3 regions of the Serratia liquefaciens ATCC 27592 genome follow, and region 1 is predicted to be linked to each of the others. Evidence: predicted binding sites of a transcription regulator. Region 1 holds the regulator's gene; each other region holds the start of a gene.
What was found. The regulator CRP, encoded in region 1, controls carbon source genes, mostly activating them, when cyclic AMP is high. The targets are predictions, from matches to a motif close to ATGTGANNNNNNTCACAT.
Positions count from the first base shown of each region.

Region 2: a site for CRP is predicted at 6,072-6,089, ahead of M495_RS15985 (sugar transporter). Genes of this name have one in related genera too.
Region 3: a site for CRP is predicted at 5,024-5,041, ahead of M495_RS02385 (iron-containing alcohol dehydrogenase). Genes of this name have one in related genera too.

Region 1 is NC_021741.1:4,840,190-4,850,828, reverse strand. It holds gene argD (bifunctional acetylornithine/succinyldiaminopimelate transaminase) at 1-349, shown strand, start outside; gene M495_RS22660 (YccS/YhfK family putative transporter) at 487-2,562, opposite strand; gene crp (cAMP-activated global transcriptional regulator CRP) at 2,617-3,249, opposite strand; gene M495_RS22650 (OsmC family protein) at 3,629-4,036, shown strand; gene M495_RS22645 (phosphoribulokinase) at 4,073-4,942, opposite strand; gene M495_RS22640 (YheU family protein) at 5,094-5,327, opposite strand; gene M495_RS22635 (hydrolase) at 5,324-6,304, opposite strand; gene M495_RS22630 (LysE family translocator) at 6,424-7,026, shown strand; gene M495_RS22625 (PhzF family phenazine biosynthesis protein) at 7,037-7,819, shown strand; gene tauA (taurine ABC transporter substrate-binding protein) at 8,046-9,041, shown strand; gene tauB (taurine ABC transporter ATP-binding subunit) at 9,051-9,818, shown strand; gene tauC (taurine ABC transporter permease TauC) at 9,815-10,639, shown strand, end outside.
Region 2 is NC_021741.1:3,387,242-3,397,880, forward strand. It holds gene M495_RS15970 (nuclear transport factor 2 family protein) at 1-272, opposite strand, end outside; gene katG (catalase/peroxidase HPI) at 880-3,078, shown strand; gene M495_RS15980 (MFS transporter) at 3,209-4,630, opposite strand; gene M495_RS15985 (sugar transporter) at 4,821-6,011, opposite strand; gene M495_RS15990 (sugar phosphate isomerase/epimerase family protein) at 6,173-7,114, opposite strand; gene M495_RS15995 (Gfo/Idh/MocA family protein) at 7,138-8,316, opposite strand; gene M495_RS16000 (LacI family DNA-binding transcriptional regulator) at 8,638-9,672, shown strand; gene M495_RS16005 (aspartyl/asparaginyl beta-hydroxylase domain-containing protein) at 9,710-10,396, shown strand; gene M495_RS16010 (ABC transporter ATP-binding protein) at 10,393-10,639, opposite strand, start outside.
Region 3 is NC_021741.1:514,823-525,461, reverse strand. It holds gene M495_RS02415 (MFS transporter) at 1-302, shown strand, start outside; gene M495_RS02410 (class II histone deacetylase) at 316-1,428, shown strand; gene M495_RS02405 (alpha/beta hydrolase) at 1,515-2,321, shown strand; gene M495_RS02400 (cupin domain-containing protein) at 2,362-2,727, opposite strand; gene M495_RS02395 (NAD(P)/FAD-dependent oxidoreductase) at 2,749-4,050, opposite strand; gene M495_RS02390 (response regulator transcription factor) at 4,153-4,911, opposite strand; gene M495_RS02385 (iron-containing alcohol dehydrogenase) at 5,178-6,305, shown strand; gene M495_RS02380 (LysR family transcriptional regulator) at 6,440-7,369, opposite strand; gene M495_RS02375 (aspartate aminotransferase family protein) at 7,630-8,970, shown strand; gene M495_RS02370 (CoA-acylating methylmalonate-semialdehyde dehydrogenase) at 8,987-10,495, shown strand.

The sequences.
Region 1 (10,639 bases):
CTGCGCGGTGGCGGAGGCGGCGCTGGACGTGATCAATACGCCAGAAGTGCTCAGTGGCATTGAACTGCGTCATGGACTGTACGTGCAGGCGTTAAAGCAGATTGGCGAGAAATATGGTGTTTTCAGCGATATTCGCGGCATGGGGCTGCTGATCGGTGCCGAATTGACGAAAAATCACCACGGTAAGGCGCGTGATTTCCTGACTGCCGCCGCTGCACGCGGGTTGATGATCCTCAATGCCGGGCCAAACGTGATCCGTTTTGCGCCTTCGCTGGTGGTAGCAACCGAGGATATTGACGAAGGGATGGCGCTGTTTGAGCTGGCCGTGCAGGACGTGATTGGCGCTTAATGCATAAGGGCACCGAGGGTGCCCTGAGTTTGATGACAAAGTGGTCTGTGAGCCCGAGATACTCGGGCCTGGTGCACCGAGGGGCGGTCTCCCTAATAACAAGCTTTGTCAGCAGTCTGAGGGCGCCGGCGGCGCCCTTATTGATCGCGCAGTTTGCGTTTCAGCCAGATACCATGGTGCGGACGCTGGCGCCAGGCCAGTGACGAAATGGTGTGCATGACGCTCAGGTGGGACAAAATGCGCCGCAGATGGCGTTCCATTTCAGTCACCGGCATATCCGGCTGCAAATCCGGTGGCTGCATAATGCCGTTGCCACTGCTCGGCCCGTCGTATTCAAGCCGCTGCTGACAGCTTTGCAGCGCGATTTCACAAGACTGCAGATACTCCTCTGCCAGCTTTGGCGTCAGCATATAGTGCTCGCGCGCCAGAATGGTCATCGCATTCAGGTGTTCGACAATAAACTGGCTGTGCGTAACCCACAGGCGCATATCTGCCAGGTAGCTCGATTCAAATCCCGGCTCCTGCATCGCCTGATTGAGTGAGGTGAACAGCGCGTTATGCGCCTGATTGACCTGCATGCGGGCATAAGCCAGCGCGCTGGGATCGGGTTCTTGCTCTTCCAGCAACAGGCGCAGCGCCTGCTGATCGTTTTCCAACGCCTGGTGGGCGTTCTTGCGTAGCAGACCGCTTTGCCACTGTGGCCACAGCCAGATGGTACTACCGAACACCAGCACGCAGCCGATCAGCGTGTCGATCAGGCGCGGCACCAGGAAGTGGGTGCCGTTCAGTGCCAACAGTTGCAGGGTGTAAACCGCCGTCACCGTAAAGCCAATTACCGCCAGCCCGTAATTTTTACGTGAAACCAGATAGGCCAGCAGCGTGATCACCAGCATCACGCCCAGCGTCTCAGCCTCGGGCAGCTGCAGCTGCAGTAACCCGGCGGCAATCACCAACCCAACCAGAGTGCCGAGCGCACGGTGCTGGATGCGTACCCGGGTGGCGTTGTAGCCGTTTTGGCTCACCAGCATGATGGTCAGCAAGATCCAGTAAGGTTTTGGCAGATTGAATATCATCCCCAGGCTGCTGCCCGCTGCCAGGGTGACTCCCAGCCGAGCCGCATTGCGCAGGGCGTTGGATTTGAACGACAGGTAACTGACCAGCGCGGGCCAGAATGGCAGACGGTTTTGATTGGCCATCAGATCGCGTCGGTAGAGTGGGTGCTGGGTGCGCAGCAGGCGGGCGATGCGGCTGAAGTGGTAATAACAGAATTGGCCGACCGGGTTATCCGGGTGTTGCGCCGCCACTTTTTCCAGGGCTGCCAGCTCATGATCCATGTTGAAACGCTGAGAATGCTGATGATAGAGGATATCGTGCGCTACCGTGCGCAGCCGATTGGCAATCACCTGTGCATTGCGGCGGATAATGGCTTCGGCCTGGCTCTGCTCTACCAGTTTTTGGACTTCTTCCGGCAGATGCAGGCTGACGGTGATATGTTCCTGCAAATCCAGCGCGACCTGAAAGGTGCGTTGCAGGCGCTTTTGTTCGAGATTGCTGGCATGGGGCAGAAAATTAAGCTGCTGATACAGCAAGGTGATCAGGTCCATGACCTTTTGCTGGCGCACCAGCAGCGGTGGTAAGGCGGTCTGCGGATCGGTGTGCTGGGTCAACAGCGAATATTTGGCTTCGAAGTAGTCCGCCAGCTCCAGATAGAGCTGATTGAGCGACTCGCGCATCGGTTGCTCTTTCCACAGCTTGAACCAGAACCAGGTAAACAGGCCGTACCAGGCGGTACCCACGATATATAACACCGGCGCGTGCCAAAGCGGCACCGTACCGGCCATGCTGAGGGAGAAGATGGCGGCAACCAGCGCGGCGGGCAGCAGGCGGGCGTGCAGTGGGCTGATTTCGCCGCTGACGCCAAGCAACAGTGCCAGACCGAGCATCAATGCGGGCAGCGGTACTTGCCACAGCAGTGCCTGTTGCAGCAGCAGGCTGCTAAGCGCAAAGAGCGAGCCGCCGACGATCAGGCGTTTAAAGAAGCGTTTGTGGGGCGTGTCCAGCCCGGCGATGTTGCAGCAGGCGGGAACCAGGGAAAATAGTAGGCCGTATTGCAGTTGGCCGATCAGCAGCCCGAGCAGAACCGGCAGGCACAGCACCAGCGTTTGTCGCAGTGCATAGTTGACTTCCGGATGATAAATCAGTCGGCGCCACATGATAAATCGGGGCATAAAAAAACGGCGCGAATTATCGCGCCGTTTTTTCAGTGATTAACGGGTGCCGTAAACGACAATAGTTTTGCCGTGAGCGGAGATCAGGTTTTGATCTTCCAGCATTTTCAGAATACGACCCACGGTTTCACGAGAGCAACCGACGATCTGGCCAATTTCCTGACGGGTGATTTTAATCTGCATGCCATCCGGATGGGTCATGGCATCAGGCTGTTTCGCCAGGTTCAGCAGGGTTTGCGCGATGCGGCCCGTAACGTCCAGGAAGGCGAGGTTACCCACTTTCTCAGAGGTTATCTGCAGGCGGTTTGCCATCTGGGCAGACAGGCGCATCAGGATGTCCGGGTTTACCTGAATCAGCTGGCGGAATTTCTTGTAGGAAATTTCAGCCACTTCACAGGCGGTCTTCGCCCTAACCCAGGCGCTACGCTCCTGACCTTCTTCAAATAATCCAAGCTCGCCGATGAAATCCCCCTGGTTAAGGTAGGACAGGATCATCTCTTTACCTTCTTCATCCTTAATCAGCACCGCGACGGAGCCTTTGACGATGTAGTAAAGCGTTTCGGCTTTTTCACCTTGGTGAATCAGCGTACTTTTGGATGGATATTTGTGGATATGGCAATGAGACAGGAACCATTCGAGAGTAGGGTCTGTTTGCGGTTTGCCGAGAACCATTCGCTGTTATCCTCTGTTGTTATCGCTGCCTTGTGTCACAGGGGTCAGAGTTCCCTGTAAAACGTGCTGTCGCCGTTGTTTTAATGGTGGCTATCAGCAGGTTTTGAGGCGTGTCATAAATATACGCTGTCGCTCTAGCATATTAACTTGCCGGGAGAGCTGCAAGCTACATTCTGTTAACATACCGGTAAAGGAGCCTTTCCCTGGGAGTTTCCCTGAAATCAGTGTCCCGGAAAGATTTATTGCGGCTCTGTTTGTAGCACAGAGTGAGGCGGGTGTCTCGTGTTGTCTCGCTTCAGCATGATTAGCATCAGGTTCCGTTGCCAGTTTCTATGCGAAAGCGTACTCTGATTTTAAGAAATTAACCGGAGTGACCAGCATGCAGGCAAGAGTTAAGTGGGTGGAAGGGCTGACGTTTCTGGGTGAATCCGCGTCTGGCCATCAGGTATTGATGGACGGCAACGCCGGCGATAAAGCACCCAGTCCGATGGAAATGGTGCTGATGTCAGTAGGGGGCTGCAGTGCTATCGACGTGGTGTCGATCCTGCAAAAAGGACGCAACGACGTACGTGATTGCGAGGTGAAACTGACCTCTGAACGCCGCGAAGAAGCGCCACGGTTGTTTACCCATATCAACCTGCATTTTATCGTGACCGGCAAAGATTTGAGCGACAAGATCGTGGAACGTGCGGTCAACCTGTCAGCTGAGAAGTACTGTTCGGTTTCACTGATGCTGAGCAAAGCCGCCAGCGTGACCCACAGTTTTGAAATCCGCGACCTGGCGTAACGGATAAAGGGGCGCGGTTGTACCGCGCCCCGTAGATTACTCGATTTTTTTCCCTTCCAGCAGTCGCTGCACCAGCGGCGCCATGATCAGTTCCATCGCCAGCCCCATTTTGCCACCCGGCACCACCAGCGTATTGATATGCGAGATAAAAGATCCCTGCAGCATTGCCAGCAGATAAGGGAAGTCGATCTGGTCCAGCCCGCGGAAGTGGATCACCACAAAGCTCTCGTCCAGCGAAGGGATAGCCTTGGCGGCGAACGGGTTGGAGGTGTCTACCGTCGGCACCCGTTGGAAGTTGATATGGGTACGTGAGAACTGCGGCGTGATGTAGTTGATGTAGTCTTCCATCGAACGAACCACCGAATCCATTACCGCTTCGCGGGAGTGACCGCGTTCACCGGTATCGCGGATCAGCTTCTGGATCCATTCCAGGTTCACGATCGGTACTACGCCGACCAGCAGATCGACGTGTTTGGCCACGTCGATGTGTTCAGTCACGACGCCACCGTGGAGCCCTTCGTAGAACAGCACGTCGGTCGGTGCCGGCAAGGCTTCCCATGGGGTGAAAGTGCCGGGAACCTGATTATAGGGTACCGCTTCATCGTAGGTATGAAGATACTTGCGTGAGCGACCGGTGCCGTTTTTGCCGTAGTCGAGAAAGCTTTGTTGCAGCAGGCCGAAGTCATTGGCTTCGGGGCCGAAATAGCTGATATGGCGGCCGAGATCGCGCGCTTTGCGGATCGCCGCGTCCATTTCCGGCCGGGTGTAGCGGTGGAAACTGTCGCCTTCCAGCTCGGCGGCGCGGATGTTCAACTGCTGAAAGATTTTACGGAACGCCACGCTGGTGGTGGTGGTGCCGGCCCCGCTGGAGCCGGTCACTGCGATAACGGGATGTTTGGCGGACATGGTGGTAGGTCACTCCGTGTTAAATGCGCAGGCGTCAGATATGATTATTGGTCTGTTTGACGCCCTTTCGCCAAGGGCAAAATTCCGCGCGTTGGTTTGCAATAACCCATTGTTACCTGATTTTTTCCGTCAGTCATAGAACCGATCGCCACTAAATTTCTTCCTGCCCGGCGCGGAACTGGCCGCGTGGCATGATGTTGACGGTCTCATGCAGTTCTGACCAAACCAGCAGCACCTCGCCGTTTTTCAACTGGCGGCGCACGTCTTCCACTTTCTGTTCCAGCGAGCGTTCGTGCTCGCCGTAGTCGGTGCCTTCGCGTAACACAAAGGACTCGATCAGGCTGTTTAGGGTCTCAGTTTCCAGTTCTTTCCAGGGGATAATCACGTGGTTGTGTCCAGATAAGGGGAAAGCCAGGATGGAATACGGTATTCCAGCCACATTTGGGGGTGTTTCAAGGTGCCGCCGACAAAACCGACGTGGCCGCCAAACTCGGTCAACTGATACTCAATGTTGTGCGGCAGCGTGGTGACCTCGGGGATCACTTCGTCGGTCATAAAGGGATCGTCTTTGGCATGGATGATCAATAACGGCGTCTGGATCGCCGGCAACAGCGGCAGGGCGCTGCAACGGCGATAATAATCACTGGCGTCGCTGAAGCCGTGAATGCGCGAGGTAATGGCGTCATCAAAGTCGCGGATCCGGCGCAACGCTTTGAGCTGCGGCAGCTTGAGCGGCAACGTGTCAGGGTAGTGCAGCAGCTTGCGGGTGGCATTTTGTTTGAGTTGCCCAAGCAGATAGCGCTGATAAACGCGCGAAAAGCCTTGTTCCATACGCCACGAACAGGGCTCCAGCATCAGCGGTGCTGAAACCACGACAGCCGCCTGCAGCAGACTGTCCGCCCCCTGCTGTGCCAGGTAGCAGGCCAGCATGTTGCCGCCGAGCGAGACCCCGACCGCGGCGGTGGGGGCTTCGCCGTAGGTTGCGCGCAGCCACCTCAGAAAGAAACGCGCATCTTCCGTTTCTCCGGAGTGATAGATGCGCTGCTTGCGGTTCGGCACGCCGCTGCAGCCGCGAAAATGCATCACCACGCCAAGCCAGCCTTTTTCACGCCAGGCGCTGAGCTGACCGTGAGCGTAGGGGCTGTAGAAATTGCCTTCCAGTCCGTGGAACAGTACCACGCGCGGCTTGCCGGCAGCCTGAGCCGGATCTTCGCTCCAGGCGAGATCGACAAAGTCGCCGTCGGGCAATTCCAGCCGTTGCCAATGTGGTTTTAGCTGCACGCGGCGGCGCACCAGCCTTGGCAGCAGCGTCTGCAGATGCGGATTACTGGCCCCGGTCAAAGGGCGAAAGGATTCATGCATAACCTGAGTAAAAATCTTATTGGCGGCTATTGTGGGATTAATAGTGCGCTGTTAGCTTCACTATCCTGAACTGACAATAATACTGCAAAAAATCACCCTGGGTGAGGAGCACCCACCTCATGGAACCGAGTTTATTTCTTTCGATGTTAGGCTTCCTGTGGGTCGCCGCAATCACGCCAGGCCCTAATAATATGTTGCTGACCACCTCCGGCGCCAATTTTGGTTTTATGCGCTCGCTGCTGTTGATGATAGGCATCATGCTGGGGATGCAAAGTATTTTGCTGCTGGTGGCGTTCGGGGTCGGCAGCCTGATCCTGGTTTATCCTGCGCTGCACCTGGTGCTGAAAATCCTCGGCAGCCTGTACCTGTTATGGCTGGCGTGGAAAGTGGCCACTGCCGCCTATGAAAAGCTGGAGACCGACGTGGCGCCGCCCAAACCGATACGCTTGTATCAGGGCTGGCTGTTGCAGTTCCTTAATCCCAAGGCCTGGCTGATGGCGCTGGGGGCGGTGGCCAGTTTTAGCCTGGCAGGCGACAGGTACAACACGTCGATTGTGGCGATCTCGCTGGGCATTTTGGTGGTGAATATCGTTGCCGGGGTGATTTGGCTCGGCTTCGGCACGGTGATTGGCCGCCTGTTACGCAGCAAAAAGGCCTGGATCATCTTTAATCTGTCTATGGGGCTGCTGACGGCGGCCTGTGTGTTACTCATCTGGCATTAAGGAGTTGCAGATGGCAGAAAATTACTTCCACGTAGTGGCCTTCACCGGCGAAGGGCTTCGCGGCAATCCGGCCGGCGTATGCCTGCTGAAACAGCCGTTGTCGACCGCCGAGATGCAAGCGATCGCCAATGAGCTGAGCCTGCCTGAAACCAGCTTCGTCTGGGACGATGGCGATATGTCGGCCATTCGCTGGTTTACTCCCCATCGTGAGGTGGATCTGTGCGGCCACGGCACGCTGGCGGCGGCGCACGTGATGTTCAGCGCGGTCAATCCGGCGTTGCAGGATATCCGTTTCCGTTCGGCAAGCGGTGATTTGTACGTTAAGCGCGACGCCGAAGATGGCGAACGCTTGATCCTGGATTTTCCGTCCCGACCGCCGCAAAAAATCGCGACGCCTGCCGGGCTGAGCGCGCTATTGGGCGTTGAACCGCAGGAAGTGTGGCAAGCCAATGCGCTGCTGGTGGTGCTGGAAAACGAAGCGCAGGTGCGAGCGTTGCAGCCGGATATCCCGGCGTTGATTACTTTGGCCGGGCGCGCGGTGATCGCCAGCGCACCGGGCGAAACGGTGGATTTCGTTTCGCGCTATTTCACGCTGGACGGCGGTGAGGATCCGGTTACCGGCTCTGCACACTGCACGTTGATGCCTTACTGGAGCGCCCGTCTCGGCCGCCATCAATTACACGCGCGGCAGATTTCGGCGCGCGGCGGTGAGCTGTTCTGCGAACTGAAAGGCGACCGTACCCTGATAGGCGGCTATGCGCAGATTTTTTTGCGTGGCGAACTGAGCCTGTAAGCAGATGGGGTTCGTTTCAACCAGCCACCGCCCGTGACTTTTTATCTTAATGTGAGAACACTGACGCGGGCCCCTAAAAGATTCCCTGGAGGGATTCCGCCACATCGGGATGATTTGATTAAATATTCCCATAAGTAATAACGCAGAGTTTTTTATTCTTTTATAGCTCGCCAACGCTCGGATAAAACTGTCAGCAACTGAACAGACTTTTATCAACGGAGCGATCATGGCGAGCAAACTCTTTGCATTACGCAGCGCGGTACTACTGGCGTTGTCACTCGGCACAGCCAGCGCCTATGCGGTGGACGTGACCGTGGCCTACCAGACTTCGGCGGAACCCGCCAAGGTGGCGCAGGCGGAAAACAGCTTCGCCAAACAGTCCGGCGCTACCGTTGACTGGCGCAAATTCGACAGTGGCTCCAGCGTGCTGCGCGCATTGGCTTCCGGGGATGTCCAGATTGGCAACATCGGTTCCAGCCCATTGGCGGTGGCCGCCAGCCAAAAACTGCCTATCGAAGTGTTTTTGATCGCCTCCCAGCTCGGCAGTTCCGAAGCGCTGGTGGTGAAAAAAGAGATTAAAAGCCCGCAGGATCTGATCGGTAAGCGCATCGCCGTACCCTTTATCTCAACCACGCACTACAGCCTGTTGGCTTCTCTGAAGCACTGGGGTATCAAGCCAGAGCAGGTCAAAATCCTCAATCTGCAACCGCCGGCCATCGCCGCGGCCTGGCAGCGCGGTGATATCGATGGCGCCTATGTTTGGGCTCCGGTGGTCAATGAGTTGGCCAAACAGGGCAAGGTGCTGACGGATTCCGCCCAGGTCGGACAATGGGGCGCCCCGACGCTCGACGTTTGGGTAGTGCGCAAGGACTTTGCCGAGAAGCATCCTGAAGTGGTGACGGCCTTTGCCGCCAGCGCACTGAACGCCCAAAAAGCCTATTTGGCGCAGCCGGAACAGTGGCTGAAGGACAAGGGCAACCTCAGCACGCTGTCCCGGTTGAGCGGCGTGCCGGAAGAGCAGATACCGGTGCTGGTGCAGGGCAATACTTACCTGCCGGTCGCCGAACAGATCACCCAGCTTGGTCAGCCGGTGGACAAAGCCATTCATGACACCGCCGAGTTCCTCAAACAGCAGGGCAAAATTCCCCAGGTCGACAGCGATTACAGTGCCTATGTCACCGATCGCTTTGTGAAACAGGTGCAGGCTGCGCCGCAGTCGTAAGGGAGCAGAATGCTAAACGTTAACCATCTTTCAGCAGAGTACCAGGGGCGTCCTGCGCTGCGCGACGTCTCGTTCCAGATTGACGCTGGACAACTGGTGGTGGTGCTTGGCCCTTCGGGCTGTGGCAAAACCACGCTGCTGAATTTGATCGCCGGGTTTATCGAGCCTTCAGCTGGCAGCATCACGCTTGACGAAGTTCCCGTAAAAGGCCCCGGAGCCGAGCGGGGCGTGGTGTTCCAGCATGAAGGTTTACTGCCGTGGCGTAACGTGGTGGATAACGTCGAATTTGGCTTGCAGCTGGCCGGGGTCGGCAAGCCGCAGCGTCGTGAAGTGGCGCTGCAGATGTTACAGCGCGTCGGTTTGGCCGGTTATGATCAGCACTTCATCTGGCAGCTTTCCGGTGGCATGCGCCAGCGCGTGGGCATAGCTCGCGCACTGGCGGCCAATCCGCGTTTGCTGTTGCTGGATGAGCCGTTCGGTGCATTGGATGCTTTCACCCGTGAACAAATGCAGGAACTGCTGCTGACCATCTGGCGGGATACCGGCAAGCAGGTGTTGTTGATTACCCACGATATTGAAGAGGCGGTGTTCCTTGCCAGTGAGCTGCTGCTGCTGTCGCCGGGGCCGGGGCAGGTGGTGGAGCGTCTGGCGCTGAATTTCGGCCAACGCTATGCCGACGGTGAGCCTTGCCGTTCGATCAAGTCTGATCCTGAATTTATCGCCCAGCGCGAATACGTGCTGGGTAAAGTCTTCCAACAGCGTGAGGCCTTGTTATGAGCCTGCATTCTGCCCTTAAAGAGGTTGCCCAGCCGAAGGCTGCGGCACCGCGACGCTTTAGCGTGCCACGCAACGTCTGGTTGAGCAGCACCACCCTGTTGGTGGTGCTGGCTATTTGGTGGGGCGTGACCGCGTTGAACCTGATCAGCCCGTTGTTCTTGCCGGCGCCGCAGCAGGTGCTGCATCAGTTGATCACCATAGCCAGCCCGCAGGGTTTTATGGATGCCACGCTATGGCAGCATCTGGCCGCCAGCCTGGGGCGCATCCTGGTTGCGTTGCTGGCCGCGGTGATTATCGGGGTGCCGGTGGGTATTGCCATGGGGCTGAACGATACGGTACGCGGCATTCTCGATCCGCTGATTGAAATTTATCGCCCGGTGCCGCCGCTGGCCTATTTACCGCTGATGGTGATTTGGTTCGGCATCGGTGAAACTTCGAAGATCCTGCTGATTTATCTGGCGATTTTCGCCCCGGTGACGCTGTCCGCCGTGGCGGGAGTGCGTAGCGTGGCTCAGGTTCGGGTGCGCGCGGCGCGCGCGCTGGGCGCCAACCGCTGGCAGGTGCTGCGTTTTGTGGTGCTGCCGAGCGCCTTGCCGGAGATTTTAACCGGTATCCGTATTGGGCTGGGGGTCGGCTGGTCGACGCTGGTCGCAGCAGAACTGATTGCCGCCACGCGCGGTCTGGGATTTATGGTGCAATCCGCCGGAGAGTTTTTGGCCACCGATGTGGTGCTGGCCGGTATCGGTGTGATTGCGATTATTGCATTTGGGCTGGAACTGGGGCTGCGTGCCTTGCAGCGCCGATTGACCCCGTGGCATGGA
Region 2 (10,639 bases), 1.5 Mb from region 1:
TCCAAAGGCTGATCAGACAAACCATGTATCAATTCGTGATCGAAAACTTTATTGCCCATTACTATTCTGGAAATAAGTTCTGCTTTAAGTTTCGGATTATTAAAGCGATTATTCACATAGAATTCACGTAAGGATTCTTTCCCTATTGTAGAGGGACTCTCAGCTGGCATCCGATAACCTTTGAAGTCCTCTGAAAAGCAAGAGATGAACGCTTCAATATCACGGGCATTATACGCTTCGAACTGAGCCTTCACTGGTGAATCTACCGACATAAAACCCCTCATAAATGAATTTATATGCAATTAATTTTCATATAAAATCACATTTAGTACATAAAAACAAATCAAAACTTAAGCTGAATTCGATGCTCATCTGGTCAACTTCTGGCACAAAACAGACCTATCATCTTTCCAACCACAACCTCATCGCCATAGTTTGGCTAGAAATTCCTCTATCAGCACACCAACAATTAATTAGCTTATTATTAGGTTAATATTGGACAGGTTATTTCCTCTCAGAGATACCATTTTATAACCTCCCACCAAAGAAGCATTAATCAAGAAATCCCCTTTATTAACGCAACGCCCCGCCCCCCTATCAATAAAACAAAACTCAATAGCTAAAAACTATCACAACATTCAACTATTCCTATTTTATCTATCTGCATCTACTGACTACGCTTAATGCTGAGTGTCGGTAGGCTCCCCGCTGCGAGCCTGACGAAGAGAGCTCATTTTTTATTTTTGTAAATCAGTTGATTAGATAAACCCTTAGCGCAACACCCGATGTGGGCTTTCGCCCGCGATAGCAAGCTAACGGCTCCCTCAGGCATCAGATATTTCGGGCCTGGCGAGCAACCTACGAAGCAGAGAGCGCAACATGACAACTGAAAGCAAATGCCCCTTTTCGGGCGGCGGTAAACTGAATGCACCGCGCCGCGGCCCTTCGAATCAAGACTGGTGGCCCAACCAACTTAGCCTTAAGCCGCTGCACCAACACTCCCCCCTCTCCAACCCGATGGACCCGGACTTCGACTACGCCAAAGCCTTCAACAGCCTTGATCTGGCGGCGGTGAAACAAGACCTGCACGCCCTGATGACCGACTCGCAGGAGTGGTGGCCGGCAGACTTTGGCCACTATGGCGGCCTGTTCATCCGCATGGCCTGGCACAGCGCCGGGACCTACCGCATCGGCGACGGTCGCGGCGGTGCGGGTGAAGGCCAGCAGCGTTTTGCACCGCTCAACAGTTGGCCCGACAACGTCAGCCTCGATAAGGCCCGTCGCCTGCTGTGGCCGATTAAGCAAAAATACGGCCGTAACATTTCCTGGGCCGACCTGATTATCCTGACCGGCAACGTGGCGCTTGAATCCATGGGCTTTAAAACCTTTGGCTACGCGGGCGGTCGCGCCGACACCTGGGAACCGGATGATGTTTACTGGGGCTCGGAAAAAATCTGGCTGGAACTGAGCGGCGGTCAGAACAGCCGCTACTCGGGCGATCGCGACCTTGAAGACCCATTGGCCGCAGTGCAAATGGGCCTGATCTACGTCAACCCGGAAGGCCCGGACGGCAACCCCGATCCGGTCGCTGCGGCGCGCGACATCCGCGAAACCTTCGCCCGCATGGCGATGAACGACGAAGAAACCGTGGCGCTGATTGCCGGCGGCCACACCTTCGGCAAGACCCACGGCGCGGGCCCGGCGTCGCACGTCGGTGACGATCCGGAAAGCGCAGGCCTTGAACTGCAGGGTCTCGGCTGGCATAGCAGCTTCGGTACCGGCAAGGGTAAAGACGCCATCACCAGCGGTTTGGAAGTCACCTGGACCACCACCCCAACCCAGTGGAACCACGACTTCTTCCGGCACCTGTTCGAATACGAGTGGGAATTGACGCAAAGCCCGGCCGGTGCACACCAGTGGGTGGCCAAAGACGTCGGCGAAACCATTCCTGATGCCTTCGATCCCAACAAAAAGCAGCGCCCGACCATGCTGACGACTGACCTGTCGCTGCGTTTCGATCCGGCCTATGAAAAGATCTCACGTCGTTTCTATGAACATCCCGATCAGCTTGCCGATGCCTTCGCTCGCGCCTGGTACAAACTGACCCACCGCGATATGGGGCCGCGCGCTCGCTATCTCGGCCCGGAAGTGCCGGCCGAAGAGCTGATTTGGCAGGATCCGATCCCGGCGGTCGATCATGAGTTGATTAACGATCAGGATATTGCCGATCTTAAAACCCGGATCCTGGCCTCGGGCCTGCCGGTATCGGTGCTGGTTTCCACCGCCTGGGCATCCGCCTCCAGCTTCCGCGGTTCCGACAAACGCGGCGGCGCCAACGGGGCGCGTATTCGTCTGGCGCCACAAAAGGATTGGGCGGTGAACGAGCCTGCTCAGCTGGCACAAACCCTGGCCACGTTGGAAGGTATTCAGCAGGCCTTTAACCAGGCGCAGTCAGGTAACAAACGCGTCTCGCTGGCGGATGTGATCGTGCTGGCCGGTGCGGCCGGCATCGAAAAAGCGGCGATCAGCGCCGGGCACCCGGTGAGCGTTCCCTTCACGCCGGGCCGCATGGACGCAACGCAGGAGCAGACCGACGTCGAATCCTTCGAAGCGATGGAACCGGTGGCCGATGGCTTCCGCAACTACCTGAAGCAGCAATTCAGCGTGCCAGCCGAGGCGCTGTTGGTCGATAAAGCGCAGCTGTTGACGCTGACCGCACCGGAAATGACGGTATTGGTGGGCGGGTTACGGGTGCTGAACGCCAACGTCGGTCAAAGCCAGCACGGCGTGTTGACCCAACGCCCACAGGCGCTGACCAACGACTTCTTCGTCAATTTGCTGGATATGGGTACCACCTGGAAAGCGGCCAACGAAGACGGCGTGTTTGAAGGGCGCGACAACCAAACGGGTGCGCTCAAATGGACGGCGACGCGTGCCGATCTGATCTTCGGTTCGCACTCTCAGCTGCGGGCTTTGTCGGAAGTCTACGCCAGCTCAGACGCCCAGGGCAGCTTCGTACGCGACTTTGTCGCCGCCTGGACTAAGGTGATGAACCTCGATCGTTTTGATCTCGCCTAAGAGATGTAACGGGCGCAGCATGCAGCGCCCCTACGCCAAACACCAGTGAAGGCTTTGTCAGTAGCCTGAAAGCCCGCTTAGGTCAGCTTAAGCGGGCTTTTTATTTCACAGGATCTCGCGCGAGTAGTACTCAAATATTTTCCAGATCGATACCGCGCGTTTTCGGGCCAAACACGCCGATCACCACCATCACAATCAGCATGCTGGCCACGATAAACGCGATAACCCCCACCGAGCCGCCGTATTGCAGGATGATGCCGATGATCAGGCTGCTGAATACCGTCGACAGTCGGCTGAACGAATAGCAGAAGCCGACAGCGCGGGCGCGTATATAAGTCGGGAACACTTCCGATTGATAAGAATGGTAGCTATAGGTCAGCCAGGCATTGGACCAGGTGATGAAGAAACCGCAAAGGATCAGCCAGACGGGGTTGTTTTGCAGGGCAAACAGCGAGCCGAAGATCACCGTCACCAGGCAGGAAAGTACAATCTGCCACTTGTTTTCCATCTTGTCGGCATAGCGGCTGCACAGCAGCGATCCCAACGGGTAAGCCAGAGTAATAAAGAAGGCATACAGCAAGCTGTGGGTGATGGAGGCTCCCTTTCCGGCCAGCAAAGCGGGCAGCCAGTTGCCAAAGCCAAAGAATCCGATGGCCTGGAAGAAATTCATCACCACCAGCATCAGGGTACGACTGCGGTAACGCGGCGACCAAATATCCTTAAAGCTCCCCTGCGCCGGCATTTCGCTGTGTGCTTGCGCGTCATGCGCGGGGAAATCCGCCGTATGGGTGACGCCGCAGCGCCGTTCCATCGCCTGCATCACCTGCCGGACCTCCGGGTAGCGCCGCTGCTGTGCCAGCCAGCGCGGCGATTCCGGCAGGCCTTTACGCACCAGCCAGATCACCAGCGAAGCCACCGCACCGGCGATCACCACGTAACGCCAGCCGCTCAGGCCCAGGATGGTTTGCGGCACCAGCCACCACGACATTAACGCCACCGTCGGCACCGAGAGAAACTGAATGAAGAAAGAAAAGGCAAACGCCCGGGTGCGCAGATGTGCGGGCACCCATTCGGTCAGATAAGTATCGATCGTCACCAGCTCAATACCCAAGCCGACGCCGACCAAAAAGCGCAGGAAGATCACCCATTCGGCCTGATGCTGAAAAGCCAGACACAGCGAAAAGATGCCATACCAGGCCAGGGCAAACATAAAGGTGCTGCGGCGGCCAAAGCGGTCGGCATAGGGGCTGAGCAGGCTGGCGCCGATAAACAGGCCAAGGAAGGTGGCGGAGGCGAATGCCGCCTGGTCGGAGACACCGAACACGCCCTGCGCTCCGGTATGGAAGATGCCTTCGGCGATTAAGCCGGTGCTGATGTATCCGGTCTGGAACAGGTCGTAGAGTTCAAAAAAGCCGCCTAACGCCAGCAAAGCAATAAACCGCCACAGCCCGGCGGAGGTGGGCAATGCATCTATTCTTGCCGACAGATCCCGTTCATGGATCGGCGACTGGGCCGCCCCCACGCTTCCCGCAACCAAAGAATCACTCACCATTAACCTCGCCATAACATAATCGATAGTTTTCTATGCTATCGGCTCGGCGTCGGAGTTAAATATTTAATTAGCAGACTATGAAAAAATTTTAAGCATAAAAAACTGCAGCAATCTGTTTTGCTGAGAGAAAATTCAACCGGAGTAGCAATGCACGACAGCGAACTGATGGCCCGCTGTCGTGCGGTGGGGCTTAGCGGATGTGGTGGTGTTGCAGGCGTTCGCCGCGGTAAAAGTTCAGCACACACCAGCCGAGGGCGATCAGCGCCAGCGGTGCAGCGACAAAACCGATGTTGCCCATGCCCAGATGCCGGCTGACCTGGTTACCCAGCAGCGCGCCGCCGCCGATACCAAAGTTGTACAGCCCGGAGTAGATCGACATCGCCACGTCGGTGGCGTCCGGCGCCAGGTTTAACACCTTGGCCTGCATCGACAGGCCAATCGCCATAATGGCCATGCCCCACACCGCAAACAGCAACGTCAGGTGATTTTCATTGCCGGAGGCCGGCAACAGCAGCAGCAGGCTCAGCATCAACAGCGCGATAGCGCCGATAAAAAAGCCCGACGGAAAACGTTCGCTGAAGCGGCTAAACAGCAGGCTGCCAATGATACCGGCGGCGCCGAACAGCAACAGCATCAGGGTGGTGAAGTTTTCCGACAGCCCGGCCACGGTCTGAATAAAGGGTTCGATATAGCTGTAGGCGGTGAAATTCGCCGTCACCACGATGATGGTCAGCATATACAGGCTAACCAGCGCCGGACGCTTAAACAGCATCGGTACGCTGGACAGTGAACCGGAATGCTCGCTTTTCAGCACCGGCAGCAGACGCCACAGCAGCACCAGCGCCAGGGTGGCGCAAACCGCGATGCCGATAAAGGTCATGCGCCAACCGAGGATCTGACCAATCACGCGGCCCAGCGGCAGGCCGAGCACCATGGCCAGCGCGGTACCGCCGGCCAGCAGGCTCAGCGCCTGCGCCTTTTTGCCCGCCGGGGCGACCCGGATCGCCAGCGAGGCGGTGATCGACCAGAATACCGCGTGGGCCAGCGCCACACCGGCACGGGAAATCACCAGCGTGGTGAAGTTCCAGGCCACGGCGGTCAGCACATGGCTGGCGATAAACAGTATGAACACCCCGATCAGCAGCTTGCGCCGTTCAATTTTGCTGGTGAGCAGCATACACACCAGAGAGGCGGAGGCGACAATCCAGGCGTAAATGGTGATGATCAAACCCACTTGCTCGGTTTGCATTGAGAAACTTTTGGCGATGTCGCTCAGCAACCCCACCGGAATAAATTCGGTGGTATTGAAGATAAAGGCCGAGACGGCAAGGATGACCACGCGCAACCAGGCGGTTGAGCGAGATACCTGGGTTTGTTCCATGTTAAACGGGATCCGGACAGGTGCGGGAAGTAGCGATATTTTAACCAACTGGCGGGGTAAATACGATATAGATCACACTTTTATTGGCCTGTTTTTTTCGACAGTCTTTTGCCGCGCAAAGGCCTGCAAACCTGCAGGCCTTTGGCAGAAATAAACAGGCGTTATTGGCTGATGCAGCGTTGTAACGCCTCAATCGAGGTATTAATACCGGCATCGACCGACATGGTCAGATCTTCCATCTCCAGCGAGACCCAGTCGTTGTAACCCATCATGCGTACCACCGAGAAGAATTCCTTCCACCACTGCAAATCCTGCCCGCACCCGACGGCCACATAGTTCCAGGCACGTTGTGCAACCTGTTCCACCGGCCGGGTTTCCAGCAGCCCGTTGACCGCCACTATCCCCCTTTCCAGCCGCACATCTTTGCCGTGCACGTGGTGGATCGCGTCCCCCAGGCGCCGTGCGACGGCAATCGGATCGGCCCCCATCCAGATCAGATGGCTGGGATCGAGGTTCAAGCCCACCATCGGCCCCACCGCGTCGCGCAGCCTGAACAGCGTGTCCGGGTTCCACACCAGCATCGAGCTGAAATTTTCCAGCGCGAACTTCTCTATGCCGAACGCCTGCGCCTTATCCACCAGCTTCTGCCAATACGGGATCGCCACCTCGTTCCACTGGTAGTCCAGGCAGTTTTTCAGCGTCGGCGGCCAACTGACGGTATAGGTGATCCAGTTAGGGATGCTGTCGCCGGGCGCCGCAGGGGGCAATCCGCTCATCATGACGATTTTTTTCACCCCCAGGCCGGCGGCCAGCGCCAGCGTGTTGTCGGTATCATGGCGGTGTTTTTCGCCCAGCACGCCTGGCTCCAGCGGATTACCGGAAACGTTCAGCGCCGCAATTTTCATGCCGCGGCTTTCCAGCGCCGCCATCAGCCGCCGCCGCTTGCCCGCGTCCTGCAACAGCGCCACGGTGTCCAGATGCGGTGCCGAAGACCAGCCGCCGGTGGTCATTTCCACGCCAAACACCCCCAGTTCGCCCAGGCGATCCAGCATGGCTTCAAACGGCAGGTGGCCCAGGCTATCGGTACAAAAAGAAAGTTTCATGCTTTTGCTCCGGGTAAATAGGTTTATTCAAAGGCCACCCAACGGGCGCCCTGGTTGGCGGAACGCACGCAGTTTTCAATCCAGCGCACGCCCTCGATCCCGGCGTCGATATCCGGATACACCAGTTGCGCCAGCGCCTGCCGATCGCCGCGGCGAGTGGCGTCGATAGCCAGAGCAAATTTCAGGTAGATGTTGGCCCAGGATTCGGTCAGGCCTTCGGTATGCAAAGCCCCCAGCCGTTCCCAGGCGTTACAGGTATCGTCCAGATACGCCATGCCGCGATACAGCGTCTGGTTTGGCTGCCCCTGCACCTCGTAGCGCAGCTCGCTGGGGTTGATGTCGCTCCACTCCAGGCTGGCCTTCGACCCCACGATGCGAATACGCTGGCTGCTCATCGCGCCAGCATTCACCGATGAAGCCCACATCCGCCCTACCGCGCCGCTTTCATAGCGCATCATCACCAGCGCGTTGTCTTCCAACGGTGCTCGTGAGGGAATAAAACTTTGCCGATCGCAGAGCAGCTCGCGGATCTGCATCTGCGGCATGACCAATTGGGAGAGGTAGTAGGTGTGGGTGGAAATATCCCCCAGCACAAAGCTCGGGCCGGAGATCTTGGGGTCAATGCGCCATTTCTGCGCTTCGCTGAGGCGATCCACTTCGTCCGTGGCATTAAAACCGTGGGTATATTGCAGATCCACCATCCGTACTTCGCCAATCTGGCCGTTGGCGATCATCGCGCGCATTTGCAGCAGCAGCGGGTGGCCGGAGAAACCGTAAGTCACGCCGACGATCAGGTTTTTTTCCGCCGCCAGCGCTTTAATTTCATAGGCTTCCTGGCTGGTGAAAAACAGCGGTTTCTCGCAGATGACGTGCAACCCGGCCTGCAGCGCCGCACGGGTAATTTCGTAATGCGTACCGTTCGGCGTCGCTACCGACACCACTTCGATGCCGTCCTCACGCAGCGCCTCTTGAACAAACAACGTACGGTAATCTTCATAGCAGCGTTCGGCCGCTACCCCCAGGTTCACGCCAAACTCGCGGCCGCGATCCGGCACGATATCAAACGCGCCGGCCACCAGCTCAAAAGCGGTATTATCCCGTAGCGCCCCGCAGCGATGCTTGTATCCCACCTGCCCCAACCGCCCGCCGCCGACCATAGCCCAGCGCAGAAGGCGCGCCGTTTTTCTTTCGCCATTTAGCATAGTTGCTCCCGAAATCTTGGATTTCATCGTTTTCGCCGCATTGCACCCGGGTGCAAACTTTAACTGCACCCGGGTGCAAAATTAGGTAGCAACTTGACCGCTCAACAAATGCCACTTGCGATGGACTATTGGAGAGGGTTAAAAATAAGTCAAATGCGCCATAATAAATCTGCCGATCAGGATCACAAAATACCGCTAAAAAGATCCGCTGCGTTGTGCCGATGGCCCGCAGGATCCTCGCGCCAACGTCGGCAATTCCCGCATTCGACTACGCTGTGCTAATCTGTTGAACCCATACCGTTTTTTCATCACGAGCGAAAGATGATGGCGAAGAAACCCGGCTCTACCCCGGCGCCCGCAGCACGCAAGGCGACGGCCAGCGATGTGGCCGCCCGCGCCGGCGTGTCTAAATGGACGGTATCGCGTGCCTTTACCGACGGCGCGTCGATCTCACCGCAGACCATGCAACGGGTTCAAACCGCAGCGCGTGAATTGGGTTATCGCCCTAACCTGCTGGCGCGCAGCCTGTCGAAAAAGAGTACCCGCATCATCGGGCTGGTGGCGGACGAACTGAAAAACCCGCATATCTTTACGCTGCTGGATGAAGTGACCCGGCAGTTGCAAAGCCGCGGTTATATGGCGTTGCTGCTCAATATCACCTCTGAACACGATTATGAGTCGGTGCTGACGCTGGCGGACCAAATGCAGGTGGACGGGCTGCTGTTCCTCGGCACGCTGCTCAATGACCGGCTGATCAGCCTGGCGCAGGACATTCACCGTATTCCGCTGGTAGTGCTGTATCGCTACAGTGAAAGCCCCTATATCCAGGTGCTGGCGACCCACGGTTATCAGGCTGGGTTCGACATCGGCGAGTTGCTGCTCCAGCAAGATTACCCGCGTATGGGCTATCTGGCGGGACCAATCAGCGAATCTACCCAGTTGCGCCGCCTGGACGGTTTCCGTGCCGCGCTGGCGCAACAGCAGCGTGAGGTCAACCTGGTGCTGCAGGCTCCGCACTACCAGCGTCTTTGCGGGATGGAGGCCTTTTCGACCTACCTGGCCGCCACCCCGGCAGAGCAACGGATAGACGCCATTTTTTGCGAGAACGACATTCTGGCGGTCGGCGTTATCGATGCCATACGCGCCAAGCCGGGCTGTGCGCCGATTGCCGTGGTGGGCTTTGACGACATTGAGCTGGCGGCCTCCCCCAGCTACCAGCTAACCACTTACCGCCAGCCGATGCAGCAGCTGATAGCCGATGGCATTCACTGCCTGACGCAGGCCTTCGAACCCGGCGGACAACGGCTGTATACCGGCGAATTGATCGTCCGGCAATCACATCTAAAACAACCCTAAGACGGCGAGAAATCGGCTCACTGCTATTGAGGTCACTATGTCAGCTATCTACGATTGGTCTGTGCTTGCTCTTCGCCGTATTTACGATCGCCGCATCAGCAGTTCACCGGTCCTCGACAGCAACCGGCTGTTTCCCGACGCCCAACGCTTTACCGCTCACTGGCAGCAGATACGCGAGGAAGCGCTGACCGTAGCGCAAGATCTGCGTAATATCCCACGTTTTCACGAGATCATGAGCGAACAGGCGTCGATCTCCGCCAACGACGCTCGCGACTGGCGGATGTTTATCATGCAGGCCTATGGGCAGCCGATAGCGCGCAACCTCGCCCGTTGCCCGCAGCTTGCACAATTGATCGCCTCTTCCCCGGACGTGCTTTCAGCCTCATTGTCGTTCCTGGCACCCGGCAAACAGGTGCCCGCGCACCGTGGCCCATTCCGCGGCATTCTGCGCGGCTATCTGGTGTTGTCGATGCCCAAACGCGCCGACGGTGAACCCGCTGCGGTGTTGAAAGTCGACGGGCGGGAGTACCGGCTGAACGAGGGGGAATTTATGCTGTGGGACGACACCTTCGAACACGAAGTGTGGAACGACAGCGACCAGGTGCGCACCGTGTTGTTGCTGGATATCCGCCGCCGCGATTTGCCCCGCGGCCTGCGGATCTTGTCCAGTGGCATCATCGCTCTGGTACGGCTGAACGTGCGCGTGATCCAGCGCCAGTTTTAAGCGCCGCCCAGATAAGCCTTCCTCACCTCCTGATTGCTTAACAGCTCCGCGCCGCTGCCGGTCAGCCGGATTTGCCCGTTGACCATCACATAACCGCGATCGGACAGCTTGAGCGCATGGTTGGCGTTCTGCTCCACCAGGAACAGCGTCATGCCGCCACGGGTCAATTCGCGCAGAATGCTGAAGATCTGTTTGACGATAATCGGTGCCAGCCCCAGGCTCGGCTCATCCAACAACAGCAGC
Region 3 (10,639 bases), 910 kb from region 1:
TGCTGTTCCACACGCCGCAGCTGCTGCGTTTTGCGCTGGCAGCGGTGCTGTTCAAGTTTACCTGGACCTTTGTGCTGCCGTTTATCCTGGCCCGCGTCGCCGGGCTGGATAACAACGGCAAGCTGATGAACAACATCAATCTGGTGATTGGCGGCGGCATGGCGATCGGCCCATCGCTGGCCGGTTATTGGATTGAGTCTTCAGGCGGTTTCGACAGGCTGCTGGTCGGGGCGCTGGGCAGTGCGCTGCTGTCGCTGCTGCTGATTTCGCTGGCTTCACCGCGCGTTCAACGCGCCATTTAACAGGAGTAATAAGGTGAAAAGAAAAACCGGTTTCTTGTTTGATGAACGCTGTTTCTGGCACAGCACCGGCCTGCATGCCACCACGCTGCCGGTCGGCGGCTGGGTGCAACCGCCCTCAGGGGCGGGCCATGCCGAATCGCCGGAAACCAAACGGCGGATGAAAAACCTGATGGACGTGTCCGGCCTGTCGCGACAGCTCCAGCTGCTAAGTACCGACATGGCGACGGAAGAAGACCTGTTACGCATTCATCCGACCGACTATCTGCAACGTTTCAAACAGCTAAGTGATAACGGCGGCGGCATGCTGGGTGAGGAAGCACCTTTGGGCCCGGGCAGCTACGAGATAGCCAAACTGTCCGCCGGGCTGGCCTGCGCGGCGGTCGAAGCGGTGCTGCAGGGCCACCTGGATAACGCCTATGCGTTGTCGCGCCCACCGGGCCACCATTGCCTGCCGGATCAATCGATGGGGTTCTGCTTTCTGGCCAATATCCCGATCGCCATCGAGCGTGCCAGGGCCAAATACGGTTTGGGCAAAGTGGCGGTGCTCGATTGGGACGTGCATCACGGTAATGGTACGCAGCATATCTATTGGCAACGTGACGACGTACTGACGATGTCGCTGCATCAGGACGGCTGCTTCCCAGCGGGCTACTCCGGTGAACAGGACCGCGGTGCCGGGGCGGGAGAAGGCTTTAACATCAATATTCCGCTGCTGGCGGGCGCCGGTGACGACGGCTATCTGTATGCCATGCGACAGATAGTGATCCCGGCACTCGAGCGCTTCAAACCCGAGCTGATCATTGTTGCCTGCGGCTACGATGCCAATGCCCTCGACCCGCTGGCGCGCATGCAGTTGCACAGCGACAGTTTCCGCAGCATGACGGCCCTGGTGCAGGACGCCGCCGACCGCCTCTGCGATGGAAAGCTGGTGATGGTGCATGAGGGCGGTTATGCCGAGTCCTACGTGCCCTTCTGCGGGCTGGCGGTGATGGAGCAGCTTAGCGGTATTCGCACCGAGGTCGAAGATCCGCTGTTGGCATTCATCCGCCAACAGCAGCCGCGAGACGCCTTCAATCTGTTCCAACGCCAGGCTATCGATGCGCTGGCACAGCACTTCATTCGCTAAATATCCTGGGGCACCGCACGCAGTGCCCCTACCCATTCTCCGCTTTGCCGCTACGCTGAATATGACCTTTCCGATGAGAAAATACGATGTCTGAACAGAAGATCAGCTTTATCAAAGGTGGGCATGGCGATATTGCCGTGCATGACTGGGGCCATGACCGACCGCGTTTTCTGGCGCTGCTGGTGCACGGTTACGGCGAGCATCTCGGCCGTTATCAGTACGTCGCGCGTACGCTGGAAGCGCAGGGTGCGCGGGTGTTCGGCCCCGATCATCTCGGCCATGGGCTTTCGCAGGGCGAACGCGTATTGATTGAAGATTATGACGCCGTGGTCGACGACGTTCGACGCGTAACGGAGCATTTTCAGCGGCTGCATCCTGGCGTCCCCCTGGTGGTTATCGGCCATTCCATGGGCGGGATGATTGCCACCCGCTACGTTCAACGTTATGGCGATGACGTGCGTGCGCTGGTGCTTTCCGGCCCCTTGATTGGCGAAAGAACCCTGATTTCGGATTTGCTTACTCTGCCAGAGATCCCGGACACGCCGCTCGATACTGCCACCCTGTCGCGTGATCCGTCGGTGGGGGAAGCCTATCAGGCCGACCCGCTGGTGTGGCACGGGCCGTTCAAACGCCCGACGCTGCGGGCGATGCAGCAGATCCTGGCAAAAATCAACGCCGGCCCGGGCTTCGGCACGCTGCCTACGCTGTGGATACATGGCGATGACGACAGGCTGGTGTTAATGGCGGAATCGCAAACCGCGATCGATCTGCTCAAGGGCAGCGATTTCGAAGCGATGGTCAATCCAGGCGGGCGACACGAGAGTTTTAACGAAACCAACAAGGATCAGATATTAAGGCGGATCACCGACTTTATCGAACGGGTGCTGGGATAGCTGAATGCCCCCCTCCCGGCGGAGAGGGGCCAGTTCACGATCAGCCTTCGACGATCGCCAGGTAATGTTTTACAAAACGATCCGAGGTGATCTCCCAGCGTACCGGGGTGCCTTTTTCGACAAACCACGAATCCCCGGCCTGATACTGCACGGATTTACCGGTCTTTTCGTCGGTCAGCGTCGCGCTACCCTCCCACACCGTGGCGTGTTCGGAGAACGGATACTCCATTACAAAGGTGCCGCGCGTGCAGCTGAAAATACCGCAGTTCAGGTTATCGGTCGGCTCACCGAAAAGGCTCGCCACCCCGACGTTTGGCTCACCGTCGATCACCGTGGCGCCCAGGTTGCTGACGCTGCCAATGTCCAACAGTTCAGGCAGCGGTTGCTTAAGCAGTAATGGTTTCATGTTTCTCTCCTGTGATAAAAATTAGCGACGGCCTTTCCAGTAGCCGGACGTCTGGTGCCAAACCTTGCCGGCGGTGGTCATTACCCGTCGCAGCTTGTCTTTACCGAAGATATTGACGTGCGGAATCGAACTCATCAGATCGTAACGATCCGATCCTTCGCTCATGCCCTCTGCCAACACTTTGCAAACGATATGACTCGGCGTTACGCCAAAGCCGGAATAGCCCTGCACATAAAACACGTTGTCATGCTGCGGCAAGGTGCCGATCTGCGGGAACAGGTTGGCGCTGCAACACAGCGGCCCGCCCCAGGCCAGGTCGATCTTCACGTCATGCAGGTACGGGAACACTTTCAGCATCAGGTTGCGGTTCCAGGCCTTAAGATCCGACGGAATGTATTCGATCAAGCGGGTGGCGCTGCCAAACAGCAGCCGGTTTTCATTGGTCACCCGGTAATAATCGATCACCGGGCGGATATCGCTGTAGGCACCGCGGATCGGGCTGATTTGGCGGATCAGTTCTTCAGGCAAGGGTTCGGTCGCCAGTTGGAACGCGTAGGTATTGATGGTTTTGTTGTAGATGAACGGCTCCATGCCGTTGAGGAAACCGTTGCACGCCCACAGCATCTTGTTGGCACGTACTGAGCCCATGGCGGTGCGCACTTTGATGCGCGAACCGTATTCCACGCCCAGCACGCTGCTGTTTTCGAAGATTTTTACGCCGTAGCCGCTGAGCGCCTTCGCCTCGCCCAACAGCAGGTTGAGCGAATGCACGTGGCCGCCGCCCATGTGTTTCAATGCGCAGGTATAGGCATCTGACCCCACGACCTGTTTCACCTCTGCGCCGGTGTAGAGTTCAATCTCTTCATCCGGCGATACCGCCTTGAATTCCTTCAGCCAGCTGCGCAGGGTTTTCTCCTGGCGTGCATTGCTGCCGAGGTAGCCATAGCCAAAACAGAAATCGGCATCAATCGCGTACTTCTTGATGCGCTCACGAATAATCCCGGCGCCGAGGTTGCTGATTTTGAAGATGGTTTCCAGCCCGGAGGGGCCGACGTGGCGTTTGATTTTTTCCAGATCGTGACCGATACCGGCCATCACCTGCCCGCCATTGCGGCCGGTGCCGCCGTAGCCCAGGTAGCGCCCTTCGAGTATGGCGATATTGGTGATGCCGCGCTCAGCCAACTCCAGGGCGGTATTGATGCCGGAGAAACCACCGCCGATGATCACCACGTCAACGTCCAGATCTTCTTCCAGCGTCGGAAAGCGCAGATCGTATTTTTTGGTTGCCGCGTAGTAGGTTAACGATTCGATATTATTGTTCACTGTCGCACTCCCGAAGACCCTATGCCATAACATCGGATTATCAGGAGGTGGGCGCGACGTCGCCATGTCCCTTTAGGGACATTCGCAACAAATAATTAACACTCAGGCGCTGCGGCGCAGCGGGGTGGCCAACAGCAGATTGAACAGTTCGGCCTGCGAACCGATCGCCAGCTTGCTGTAGATGTTCTTGCGGTGGTTTTTCACCGTTCCCAGGCTGATGAACAGCCGATCGGCGATTTGCTGCGAGCCGCAGCCGTCCAGGATCAGATCCACTATTTCGCGCTCGCGCGGCGTCAACAGATAACGTGCCTGCACCGCATGATCCGTCACCCTTTCTGGCTCTGCCGAGGCGACGACCACTTCGCCATGCAGCCGCGCGACGCTCTTGAGCAGCGTCAGCGCATCACGCAACTCAGCCAACTGCGGATAGCGCACCCCCACCGACTGGCGCGCCGAGCCGAAAAACACCCCCAACCCGCGTTCCGGCGTCAGGGGCAGCAGCACCCCGGCTTCATCATGCCAGCCGGTTTTGCGGTAAAAGTTACGGTAATAATCAGTATGGTAGAAGCCGCAGGGAGCCAACTGGCGCAGGGTCAGCACCTCGCCGCCGCCGCCATCATTCAGCGCCTGGTAAAACGGATCCTGCAGGTAAGCGCCCTGTTGATAGAGTTGATTGACCGCGTCACTGTTTTCTCGCTCGGTTTTGATCAGGCAACGTGGCGCCTGGCCGCGTTCAAACGCGTAAACAATGGCGCTATCAAAGGCGAAGAACCCTTCCAGCCAGGCCAACAGGTTGGGATAGAAACCTTGGGTTGCGACTGCGTCTATCACTGCGGATAACCGTTCCACCTGAATATTCATCTTCGCCCCGCCATCATTAATAAATTAACAATCACTTTATTCCGGCTACGCCGTGGCCTGTTTGTTATAGAAAACACTCAATAGCGCCAAATGCAACAGCAGAATCGTTTACATGTTAAACAAATCACACCTTCGCCAGATTATTGCGGCGTGGCCTAACGAGGCTGGATTAATATATTAACGGAATCCCTTTCAGGCAGCGAAAAGCAGTGGTTCAGCCGCAGAGGCTGGCTTATGCTGTGGTTTTCGCGTGCCAAGGAGAGAACATGACTACCAGCCTGACCATTGCCAACCGCCAGACCTGGTTCGGCCACGGCAGCATCAGCCAACTGATCCCGCTACTGACCGCCGAGCCACAGCCGACGCTGCTGTTTAGCTGCCGATCATTCCTCAATGGCGCGGTGTATTCCTCACTGGCAGACGGATTGACGCCACTGCTGCTCGGCACCGAAATCGTCAGTCACGAGGCTTCACCGCAAGAGATAGACGCCTGGGTCGCGCGCTGGCGCGGCAAGGTAAGACGCGTGGTAGCCATTGGCGGCGGTAGCGTGCTGGATGCTGCCAAGGCCTTTGCCGCGCTGGTCGAGCACCCGTTGCCCACCCTGCGCTATATGGAAAAGATCGGCGACACAAAAATCAGCGGTGCAACCCTGCCGCTCATTGCCATCCCGACCACCGCCGGTACCGGCAGTGAAGTCACGCAAAATGCGGTGATCACCGACACCCAGGTGAGCAAGGTGAAAGCCTCGCTGCGCCATAACAACTTTGTGCCACACACCGCCATCCTGGATCCGCAGCTGCTGCAAGGGTCACCGGACAAGGTGCTGGCCTACTGCGCCATCGACGCCTTTACCCACCTGTTCGAGGCCTATCTGTCCAAAACCGCCAATACCATGACGCGCGAGATGTCGCTGACCGGCATTCGCCACTTCCTGCAGGCTTGGCCTGCGCTCAACCGCAGCGCCGAGGCTCACGAGGCGATTATGCAAGCCTCTTACCTTGGCGGCCTGACGCTGAGCGCCGCTGGGCTGGGAGTGATCCACGGCATCGCCGGCGAGATTGGCGCCCTGCGCGATTATCACCACGGCCAGGTCTGTGGTCGCCTGCTGCTGCCGTTCCTCGAACTGCTGGCGAAAAGCGAACAACCGCAGCAGCGGGCGCTGATGGCTGAGCTTGCCGCCCGCCTGTTCCCCGAGCAGCATGACAGCCCGGAACGCTACCTGATCGACTTTATTACCCGCAATGCCATCGCCAGTTTCTGGCAGGATGACCTGCCGATTTCCGCCGACGAACTGGCGGTGACGCTGGCAAAATCCAACAGCAAGAACTCGCTGATCGACTACAGCGCGCCGCAGCGGCAGCAGATGATCGAAGGCGCATTCCGCATCGAATGATTATATAATCAGATCAAAGTAATAGCGGGAGATTGGACATGGGCATCATCAGCTGGATTTTCACCGGCATCGCGATTGGCATCCTGGTCGGCTTGCTGATCAAGATTTTTGGCAAGAAGAAAGATCAGTAAACATTAAGCTGTTCCATGAGCCGCCAGCAGGCATTCGTGGAACAGCTTGACCACCCGCTGCGGGCTGGGCGAACGCCGCAGCACGCTGGAATATTCGCAGTGATAACGGAACAGCGTCGGTTTGATGGCGCGCATCATATTTTGCGCGACAAAAAACGCCGCATAGTGGTCGGGAAGAAAGCCGACGTACTTACCGGAAAGAATTAGGGTCGCGATCGACTCCTGGGCAAACCCCGTTGCCTTGCGATGTAAATGCTGCTGCAGGCTCAGTTCCATATTCGGCGAATGGTAGCCTAATCCGGCAAAGGCATAATTGTGCAACAGATCCCAATTCAGTATTTCATGGTTAGCGGAAAATAATTCATGTTGCGCGCCACAATATAAGAACATCCTCTCATGAAATAACGAACTATAAGATAAACTTTCCGCACTGCGGTGCATGGGAATAATGCCAATTTGAAATTGGCCGTCAATGACGCCGCGTTCAATGGTATTTATCGGTTCCACATACATTTGCAAAGAGACATCCGGCGCCTGCTCGCTGAATAAGGCAATCGCCCGGCCGATATGCGCCTGAGGATTACTGACGGTATGGTCGAATATCGCCACGTGCAGCTGCCCACCCAGGCGTTGATGCACATCATCCACCCCACGGCGAAAGGCCTCGGTCGCCGCCAACAGATTCACGGTTTCCTGATAAATCAGCAGCCCTTCGTCAGTAACCGCAAACCCCTCGCGCCCGCGGTGGCACAGCGTCAGGCCCAGTCGCTGTTCCAAATCCTTGATATGCTTGCTGATGGTCGACAGGCTGATATTCAGCTCCAGCTCGGCGGCGCTCATGCCGCCACAGTCGACCACCGCCTTAAATACCCGCAGCAACCGCAGATCCATATCCGATAACTGGCCCAACAATGCGCGCTTTTTTACTTGCATAAAACCTTAAGTAAGTTTCGACATATGATTATTCACATTAGTGAAGAAGCAGAACATAGTCAATTTCACTCAACAATTCATTAACACGTTTATTTATACCCTCTAGCTTTTATAGTTGCGGCCAGGCGTCCAGCTCACTCAGCCCAGGTACTTACTCAAGTAAGTACCTGGGCTGAGCTGGTGCAGATAACAACGCTGCAATTTAAAAGATGACGGGCATAGTTAATTAACCGTACCTATTCTCCCCCTCGGAGGGAAAAATGGCTGATTTAAATCAACGTGAAAATAAAGCCGACCGTGAATGGTTAGAAGCACATTGGATGCCCTTTACCGGCAACCGTAATTTTAAAGCCAACCCGAGAATGATAAGCCACGCGCAAGGCGTTTATTATACCAGCCAGGACGGTCGCAAGATTTTTGACGGGTTATCCGGGTTGTGGTGCTGCGGATTGGGCCATGGCCGCCAGGAAATTGCCGATGCCGCTCACCGGCAACTTTCCCGATTGGATTATTCCCCGGCGTTTCAGTTCGGCCATGCCTTATCTTTCGAACTGGCGAACAAAATCAAGGCCATGACCCCGGCCGGGCTGGACTATGTGTTTTTCACCGGTTCCGGCTCCGAAGCGGCAGACACTTCGTTAAAAATGGCGCGTGCCTATTGGCGAGCCAAGGGCCAGGCGGGCAAAACCTGTTTTATCGGTCGCGAGAAGGGCTACCACGGCGTTAACTTTGGCGGCATCGCGGTGGGCGGCATTGCCGGCAATCGTAAAGCCTTTGGCGCCAGCGCCGAAGCGGACCACCTGCCCCATACCCAACTGGCGGGAAATGCCTTTTCGCGCGGCATGCCCGAGCAAGGCGCCGAGCTTGCGGAAGAACTCAACCGCATCATCACACTGCGTGACGCTTCGACCATCGCCGCGGTGATAGTCGAACCCTTCTCCGGCTCGGCCGGGGTGATCGTACCGCCGGTCGGTTATCTGCAACGCATCCGCGAGATCTGCACTCAACACAATATTCTGCTGATTTTTGACGAAGTGATCACCGCCTTCGGCCGCTGCGGCGCATTGACCGGCGCCGAGGCATTCGGCGTCACGCCGGACATCATGAATATTGCCAAACAGGTCACCAACGGCGCACAGCCGATGGGGACCGTGGTAGTTCGCCCCGAGATTTACCAGGCCTTCATGGCCACCGATGAACCGGAATATTTGCTCGAATTCCCGCACGGCTACACCTACTCCGCCCATCCGGTCAGCTGTGCGGTGGGGCTGGCGACGCTGGATATCATTGAACGCGAACAAATGATCGAACGGGTGCAGGCGCTGGCCCCCTATTTCGAACGTGCAGTGCACGGCTTACAGGGCAGCAACCACGTCAGCGACATTCGCAACTTCGGTCTGGCGGCGGGTATCACGCTGGCGGCCCGACCGGGCGAAGCGGCACGCAGGCCGTATGAAGTGGCGATGCGCTGCTGGGAAAGCGGGTTTTATGTCCGCTATGGCGGCGACACCCTGCAGTTGGCACCGCCGTTTATCAGCAGCGAAGCGCAGATCGACTCGCTGATCAACGCCCTCGGCGACGCTATCAACGCAACCGAATAATAAAGGAGCGCAAGCCATGCCAATTGCACATTGGATCAACGGCCAGTCCGCCACCGGCGGAACCCGCAGCCAACCGGTTTACGATCCGGCTACCGGGCTGTCGCATCAGGGGGTGTTACTGGCCGACCGCGCCACGGTAGAAAGCGCCATCGACGCCGCCGAGCAAGCCTACCCAGCCTGGCGCGATACGCCACCGCTAAAGCGGGCCAGGGTGATGATGCGTCTAAAAACGCTGCTGGAACAGCATGCCGATGCCATCTGCCGGTTGATCACCGCCGAACATGGCAAAGTGCTCAGCGATGCCATGGGCGAACTGCAGCGCGGCATCGAGAATATTGAGTACGCCAGCTATGCGCCGGAATTGCTGAAAGGCGAACACAGCAAGGATGCCGGGCCGGGCATCGACAGCTGGAGCGAGTTTCAACCGCTGGGAGTGGTGGCAGGCATCACGCCGTTTAACTTCCCGGTGATGGTACCGCTGTGGATGTGGCCAATGGCGGTGGTGTGCGGCAACACATTTGTGTTGAAACCTTCCGAACGCGTCCCTTCCTCCACGCTGTATATCGCTCAACTGGCGTCCGAAGCCGGGCTGCCGCCGGGAGTGCTGAACCTGGTCAACGGCGACCGCGAGGCGGTGGACACCCTGCTGCACGATCCCCGGGTCAAAGCCGTCAGCTTTGTCGGCTCTACGCCGGTAGCGGAGCACATCTATCACACCGGTTGTAGCCAGAACAAACGGGTGCAGGCGCTGGGCGGCGCGAAGAACCATGCTGTGGTGCTGCCGGATGCCGACATCGCCGGCAGCGTCAGTGCGCTGATGGGTGCGGCGTTCGGCTCCTGCGGACAACGCTGCATGGCCATCCCGCTGGTGGTGGCGGTGGGAGACGGCACGGCCGACGCGTTGGTTGCCGGGTTACAGCGGCAAATGGCGGCCATGCGGGTCGGTGCCGGTAACGATAACCGCAACGACATGGGGCCGCTGGTCACCCAACAGCATTATGAAAAAGTGAAAGGCTATATCAATCAGGGTGTTGAGGAGGGAGCTACCCTGGTGGTCGACGGTCGCGAGCTGGCGGTGCGGGACGACAGCGGGCAAATCAGCCAGGGTTATTTCCTTGGCCCAACGCTGTTTGACCACGTGCGACCGGGCATGCGGATTTATCAGGAGGAGATCTTCGGCCCGGTGCTGGGCGTGGTTCGGGTCGGATCGCTGAAAGAGGCGATGGCGATGATAGACGCCCACGAGTACGGCAACGGAACCTGCCTGTTCACCCGCGACGGCGAGGCGGCGCGTTATTTTTCCAGTCATATTCAGGTCGGTATGGTGGGGATCAACGTTGCGCTGCCGGTTCCGGTGGCTTATCACTCGTTCGGCGGCTGGAAACGCTCGCTGTTTGGCGACCTGCACGCCTACGGCCCGGATGCCGTCAGGTTCTACACCAAGCGCAAAACCATTACCCAGCGCTGGCCTTCTTCCCATGATGCCCAGCATGCCACCTTCAACTTCCCGTCCGGGCAAGGGTAATTTCATAATAATCATAATGATTTTTTAGAGGCGAAGAAATTCGCCTCGTTTTCCACGCGCTCCATTTAATCAGGCCCGGGCAGCGGCATGCCATCGCAAGGCTCTACCGCACGATCGCCGCCCGCAAAATAACCCACTAACGCG